Linked DNA regions of Acidisarcina polymorpha. The protein of the gene in region 2 interacts with the protein of the main gene of each other region in a pairwise test. Links are inferred from orthologs where the notes say so. Each region holds a gene or a part of one and is shown on either strand. Other genes may lie near its edges. The genes, in order: ACPOL_RS01975 and secA.

Region 1 (3,188 bases), 370 kb from region 2 along the record:
AGTTCGGTCATTTCATAACGGCGAAAGCTTTTGGTGTACGCGTCGAAGTCTTCTCGATCGGCTTTGGCAAGCGGCTATTCGGATTCCGGCGCGGCGACACCGACTACCGCATCAGCCTGGTTCCGCTAGGCGGCTATGTCAAGATGTCAGGCGAGACTGCCGGCGATGGAGTTCCGACTTCAACTTCCGGGGATGCTGCCGCCACCGCGCCTGATCCCGGCGATTTCTCGGCGCATCCACGTTGGCAGCGCATCCTGATCGGCTTGTCTGGTCCATTCTCGAATTTCGTACTGGCCTTTCTGCTGATGACTGGCTTGTACATGATGCACAACGAAGTGCCTACATTCTATTCGCAGGCCGTGGTTGTTGAGATGGTCGCTCCGAACTCACCGGCGTCTAAGGCCGGAATACTGCCCGGCGATCGCATCGTTCGCTTCGATGCCGAGCAGAATCCCACCTGGGAGCAGCTGGACATTCGCGCCGGACTGGACGCGAACACCACGGTTCCAGTGGCAGTCGAGCGCGATGGGAAGGTCATCCAGACCAGCATTACCGTCCAGAATACGGGAACGAGCGACGAGTTCGATTCGAAGACGCTCGGGTTGCTGCCGCAAGTGCAGGGGCATCCGCTGAAGGTGCAAGCGGTTGAGCCTTCCATGCCGGCAGCCAAGGCAGGGCTCAAAGCCGATGACGTGATTGCCTCGGTGGATGGGCATCGGTTTACGTATGTCGGGTCGATGCTTGCTTATCTTCAACAGACCGCCGGCAGGTCAGTCGACCTCTTGATCCAAAGGGGAAGTGAGACCTTGCATATCCCGGTGCAGCCGGCGCTTGCCGACGACGGTACCGGACACAACACCTACCGGCTGGGATTTTTGCCCGCGCCTCCGCCTTACACCGTCGAACAACTTTCGCTGCCCGAAGCAGCGCGGCGCTCCGCCAAGACCAATTTGCAGTATTCGGGGTTGATCGTAGAGGTGCTGCACAAGCTCTTTACCCGGCGCTCGGCAGTCCAGAACCTCAGCGGGCCGATCGGAATCGCGCGTCAGACGGGCGAGGCCATTTCCATGCCCGGCTGGCAGCCGATTATCGGCCTGATGGCCTTGATCAGCCTCAACCTTGGCATCTTCAATTTGCTGCCGATCCCGATCCTGGATGGCGGCATGATTGTTCTGCTCTTGATTGAGGGCATCCTGCGGCGCGATCTCAACCAGGAATTTAAAGAGCGCGTCTACCAGGTTGCCTTTGTCGTGCTGATTCTTTTTGCTGCATTTGTCATGTTCAACGATGTCACCAAGTTGCCTATCTTCTCGAAGCTGAAGCCTTAAGGTCTTTATGCCCGGCGCCCTGTGGCGCCCGGGCATGAATCTTCTTTCTGCACAAAATTCTCCGTCCCGAGTTCAACATGACCGATGGAACTGCGCCTTTCCGCACTACTGTCCGCGTCCGTTATGCGGAGACTGACCAGATGGGGGTCGTTTATTACGCCAATTACCTGGTCTGGTTTGAAATTGGCCGGGTCGAATTTCTTCGCCAGCTCGGCTTCGACTACAAGCAAATGGAGGTTGCGGACGACTGCATGCTCCCGGTGGTCGAGGCGATCTGTCGATACAAGGCCCCCGCTCAATATGACGACCTCATCGTCATCGAAACCAGAGTGACGGCGATGCGGACCTCGATGCTTAAATTTTCCTACGAAGTCTATCGCGCGGAGACGATTGACGGAACTCCAGTCGCGGGGAAACTGCTGGCCTCCGGCGAAACCTCGCACGTCATTGTCGGGTACGGCATGCAGAAGACGGTCTTGCCGGAGAAGTACGCGAGCGTGATTCGGGCGACGCTGGGTCCGTTAGTCGACGAAGAGAATCTTCCCACCATCCCAGGAGTGGATTGAAGATTCATCCGTGAGATGTTTCGACTGGTACTGAAGTGATCCTCCCTCACGACCGCAGGTGTCCATACTGATGCTAACGATCTGGGCTAAGTGGTCATCCTCGCCGAGGTAAATGGAACCCTAAGTCGGTAGTACTTCTAGCCCTTACCTGGGTAACTCTAATGGAAACGTAGGTAATTGCTAAGTTACTTTAAGGTTAATGGCTGGGCATCAGAATACCTCAGGATCAGCCTTAGATCCGATAGACTTTGCTGGAAGGTAACAGGGAGAAGGTTACATTTGGGTGCCGCTACCCTGCGGGTAGCGGCACTCTACGTCTTCCAATTGGGACTCCGGCGCCCCGTAGGATCCAATACTCAATGGACTAACTTTACGATCGAACCGCCTAGGTCTCAAGGCGCTGAAAGTATGTAGTTAGATGAGTAAGTCAACCCTACTGGGAATAGTTCGCGTAAAGATAAATACATTCTTCTCTATGCAGAGACTTTTGCATTGCCTATAAGAGACGCAAGAGAAACGGACTTGGCCTCTTATCAAGTTTAGGGGCCTATCTTTCTCCTTAGCGAGCGCGAGTTGCGTCCCGGGAACGAAATGAGGAGTTTCGAATGCAATACAGATCCATGCACCTCGTCGGTATGGAAACCCGAGCTCAGCTCGAAGCGATCGATAAGGTCGGCAATGGGGTGGTGGTTGCCTTTGATGACGGTCAGACTGCTTTTTTTTCTGCCGCTCTGCTCCATTCCATGTTGTCGCAGGCCAAGCCTATCAAGAAGTGCAGCGAGGACTAGCCGGGAGCCGCAGCCAGTTAGTTCTTGTGCTCTTGCGCGTGGTTCCTCAATCTTGACTTCTTGTCCTGAACCGCTTTAGCTCAGCCTGGGCATTTAGGCAACTTACGGCCATAGGCTGCCAGAACAAGCTCCTGTGAGCAGGAGTGAGGGGTGGATAAGAACGTCGACAGTCCTAAAGGCCCGAAGCCATCCGTGGCAGGTAAGCTACCACTGCTTTACCGAGCCTTCGAGACTCGCGGGAGAATAGAGCGGAGCCGAGGCGCTGCTCCTGCGAGAGGCTTTCGGAGACTCCGAGTTTGCCATCGCATGAACCATCTGCAACAGCGGTCCGAGACCCGTTCCTTTCCGGTAAAACGCGTCAGCAGCGACACCGTCCGGAAGGGCGTCATCGAAATAGGAGCCGCCGCTCATGGCGATGACCTGAATGGATGGAAACCGGCGTCGAATCACCGAAAGGAGTTCAGGTCCCGGGATGTCGGGCATGTTCAAGTCGGAGATCAAAATTC
Region 2 (3,930 bases):
TCCTGGACTTTCTAGAGCGCTCTCGTTTGCAGCTAGGCCTTAATGGAATGACGGCATCGACCGGTGAGCAGCAACGAAATTGCCCTGAATTGTGTATTCTGGGGCTAATCACGACAGTCGCCATAGGCCACCCGCAACGTTACTCGCTAACGGAGCAGGACGCGGTTTTCTGAATCGGCTAGAGGTTGAGAAGTTAAAATCCCTGTCTTAGCTCTAAGGTCCGTCTTTCTACGCTTCCGCCCCATGGCACTTCTTGTATTTCTTTCCCGATCCGCAAGGGCAGAGATCGTTCCTCCCGACCTTTTCCCCGGTCCGGCGCTGGGCTACTTCGGAGCCGTTGCCGTTGGTTCCGGCCATTCTTGCCTGGTCGAGTTCGCGCTTCTTTTTGCGTTGGAACTCGGCCTCGATCTGGTCAATGGTGGTCGACGGCTGGCGAGTGGGGATCGGCACTGGAGAGGAAACAGCCGACCGGGCTGGCTGGACTGGCTGTGCGCCTACCGGTCTCTCGGCCACAGCGACTGCACCGCCCTGCGGCTCGAGCGCCGGACGGGAAGCAGAACTCGCAGCCGGCGCGGGTACGTTGATGACCGGGCGGGGACGGTTGCCAATCTGCACCGGCTGGCCGTCGGGTCCGATGATCTGCATCAGGAAGAGGAAGCGTACAGTGTCTTCCTGGAAGCGGTTCATCATCGATTCGAACATATCGAACGACTCGCGCTTGTAGGCGACGAGCGGATCCTGCTGGGCGTAGCCGCGAAGTCCGATGCCTTCCTTCAGGTGGTCCATCGACAACAGATGGTCTTTCCACAGACCATCGAGGACGCTCAGCATGATCATACGTTCGTGATAGCGCATCGCCGGCTCACCAATGATCTGTTCCTTGGCGGCATAGTGTTCCTTCAGTTTCTCGAAGAGCGTCTCGCCGAGTTCATGGCGATTCATCTGGGCGATGTCGATCTCTTCGGCTTCGAGATTGAGGCCAAACTGCGTAGCGAGCCGCTCCTTGATGCCGTTGAGGTTCCACTGATCGGGATGAAGTTTCTCCGGAGCGAACTCGTCGAGCATAATGCTGAGCAGGTTCGCAACGTAATCTTCGACGATGAGTTCCTTCTGATCGAGCCCTTTAAGCAGCGAGTTGCGCAGACCATAAACCGCTTCGCGCTGCTTGTTCATAACGTCGTCATACTCAAGAAGGTGCTTGCGAGACTCGAAGTTCTGGGCCTCGACTGCCTTTTGCGCGGCCTCAATGCGGCTGGAGATCATCTTCGACTCGATGGGTACGCCTTCTTCCATCCCAAGCCGTTGGAGCAGGGTTGAGACCCACTCCTTGGCGAAGATGCGCATTAGGTCGTCTTCGAGCGAGAGATAGAAACGAGACGAGCCGGGATCGCCTTGCCGGCCGGCACGGCCGCGAAGCTGGTTATCTATCCGGCGGCTCTCGTGTCGTTCGGTGCCGAGGATGTGCAAGCCGCCGGCTTCAATCACAGCGTCGTGATCTTTGGCAGAAGCAGCGGCGTGGATGGCGTAAGTTTTATCCCAATTCTCTTGGGTGGTTTCAAACTCCTGGCCCTCGTAGTAGAAGCGGAACATGCCGCTTGCCGCGGTCGGGTTGATTGCTCCTTCAGCAACGCTGATGGCGCGGGCAAGTCCTTTCTTGACCAGGTCGCGTTTAGCGACAAATTCAGCGTTGCCGCCGAGCAGAATATCGGTACCTCGGCCGGCCATATTGGTGGCGATGGTGACCTTCCCGTGCTGTCCCGCCTGGGCGACGATTTCTGCTTCCCGCTCGTGGAACTTTGCATTGAGCACGACGTGCTTCACCCCTTTGCGCTGCAGGATGCTTGAGAGCAGCTCGGATTTTTCAATCGAAGTCGTCCCGACGAGCACCGGCTGCTTGGCTTCGTGTAATTTCTCGATCTCATCGGCGACCGCGAAGTACTTTTCCTTGGCTGTCCGGAAGACGACGTCGGGGTTTTCGAGACGGCGCATCGGCTTGTTGGTCGGAATGACGACGATATCGAGCTTGTAGATCTTGTCGAACTCGGTGGCCTCCGTTTCGGCGGTGCCGGTCATGCCAGCCAGCTTTTTATACAGCCTGAAATAGTTTTGAAAGGTAATGGTGGCGAGCGTCTGGTCTTCCTTACGGATGGAGACCCCCTCCTTCGCCTCGACTGCCTGATGGAGGCCATCGGACCAGCGGCGACCGGCCATCAAACGCCCGGTGAATTCGTCGACGATGATGACTTCGCCGTCTTTGACAACGTATTGGACGTCACGCCGGTAGAGCGAGTGGGCCTTAATCGCTGTCTCGACATGATGCTTGAGGCTCCAGTTCTCGACGTCGGCGATGTTGCCGATGCCGAGCAGCCGCTCCACTTTCTCCCAGCCCTCATCGCTGACCGTAATGGAGCGGTGTTTTTCATCGACAACGTAGTCGCCGGTCAATATCTTGGTTTCGCCCTGCTCGATCTCTTCGCCGAGTTCCAGCTCGGGAATGATTTTGTTCACCCGCACGTAGTTGTCAGTGGTTTGATCGGTGGGACCGCTGATAATGAGCGGAGTGCGGGCCTCGTCAATAAGGATGGAGTCGACTTCGTCGACGATCGCGTAGTAATGGCCGCGCTGTACGCAGTCAGAGATATCGAACTTCATGTTGTCGCGAAGGTAGTCGAAGCCGAACTCGTTGTTGGTCCCGTAGGTGATGTCGGAAGCATAAGCGGCGCGGCGCTGGCTGTCGTCCAGGTCGTGGACGATGACACCGACGGTGAGGCCTAGGAACTCGTAGATCTTGCCCATCCACTCGGCGTCGCGCTTTGCCAGGTAGTCATTGACCGTCACGACGTGAACGCCGTGTCCGGCCAGAGCGTTCAAATAGCAGGAGAGCGTGGCGACCAGGGTCTTGCCTTCACCGGTCCGCATTTCGGCGATCTTGCCCTGGTGAAGCACCATGCCGCCGATCAATTGCACGTCGAAGTGACGCATGTTGAGGATGCGTCGTCCAGCCTCGCGAACTACTGCGAAGGCCTCCGGCAGGAGCTCGTCAAGCGCGGCCTTCTCCCCGGCGACAATATCTTCCTCATCGGTCAGCCCTTCAACTTTCGCCCGGATGCGGTTCTTGAACTCCTGAGTCTTGGCGCGAAGCTCTTCATCAGAGAGCCTTTGCAACTCCGGCTCGAGAGCGCGGATGGTCTCGACCATAGGCAGCAGTCGCTTGACCACCCGATCATTATTGGTGCCGAAGACTTTCGTCAGTACATTTCCGATCACTGTGATACTTCCTTGGGCCGTGTTTCGGCTGGGAGTTTGCCTGCGGCGCGAAGGCCGGCGAGACGCAACCTTCTCTTAGTTTATTCGAGTCTGGGAGGGAAGTGCGATGGGATGTGGCGAACGCGGCGGGAAATGCGATTATTTCATGAGAAGCACAGATGGCGTTAGGCACTGCAAATCAGCTTTGGGGGGGCCTTTTCTGAAGGAAAAGGGGCCGCCGAGGTCGGTTCTTCACATTCCAACAACAATACTTCTGCTCTAACTCTGCTTCTCGATGTTATCGAGGCGGGCATCATGCTGTCCGAGGGTCCGATAGAACTGCTCGAATTCGCGATGCATTTCACTGCGGAGGTTGGCGAGGTCGCCGCGCACATCCTTAATTTCGGTGCGCACGTCCCTGATTTCGTTACGCACATCCCTCATTTCACTGCGCACGTCCCCAAGTTCACTGCGTACATCCTGAATTTCGTTACCTACGACCTTAATTTCTTCGCGAACGTCCTTGAAGTTGTTCTCGAGACGGTCCAATCGGCCGTCCAGGCGCGTCTCCACACGGACTAAAGCCTGATTATTGAAGAAGATTCCACCCAGGATCGTGATCAGCGGTACTCCAACAACAATGACGTCGTGCATGTTGTGTTTCCCTTTTGACCGAGTATAGAG

Evidence for each region.
Region 1: the proteins of secA (region 2) and ACPOL_RS01975 interact in binary tests that used the Escherichia coli proteins (3 or more experiments, as listed by UniProt). The link is inferred for Acidisarcina polymorpha from one-to-one orthologs.

Annotation. Positions count from the first base shown.
Region 1 is NZ_CP030840.1:443,845-447,032, reverse strand. Bases 281-3,149 are described here. They hold ACPOL_RS01975 (acyl-CoA thioesterase), read left to right. Parts: upstream 281-1,405; coding sequence 1,406-1,894; downstream 1,895-3,149. Other genes in these bases: ACPOL_RS01965 (response regulator), read right to left, coding at 2,887-3,149; ACPOL_RS01970 (hypothetical protein), read left to right, coding at 2,500-2,682; rseP (RIP metalloprotease RseP), read left to right, coding at 281-1,328. Also shown: more of rseP, read left to right, coding at 1-280; more of ACPOL_RS01965, read right to left, coding at 3,150-3,188.
Region 2 is NZ_CP030840.1:72,240-76,169, reverse strand. What follows is about bases 29-3,639. They hold secA (preprotein translocase subunit SecA), read right to left. Parts: upstream 3,268-3,639; coding sequence 229-3,267; downstream 29-228. Other genes in these bases: ACPOL_RS00370 (hypothetical protein), read right to left, coding at 3,526-3,639; ACPOL_RS00380 (DUF4062 domain-containing protein), read left to right, coding at 29-173. Also shown: more of ACPOL_RS00380, read left to right, coding at 1-28; more of ACPOL_RS00370, read right to left, coding at 3,640-3,900. UniProt on the Escherichia coli protein: Required for protein export, interacts with the SecYEG preprotein conducting channel.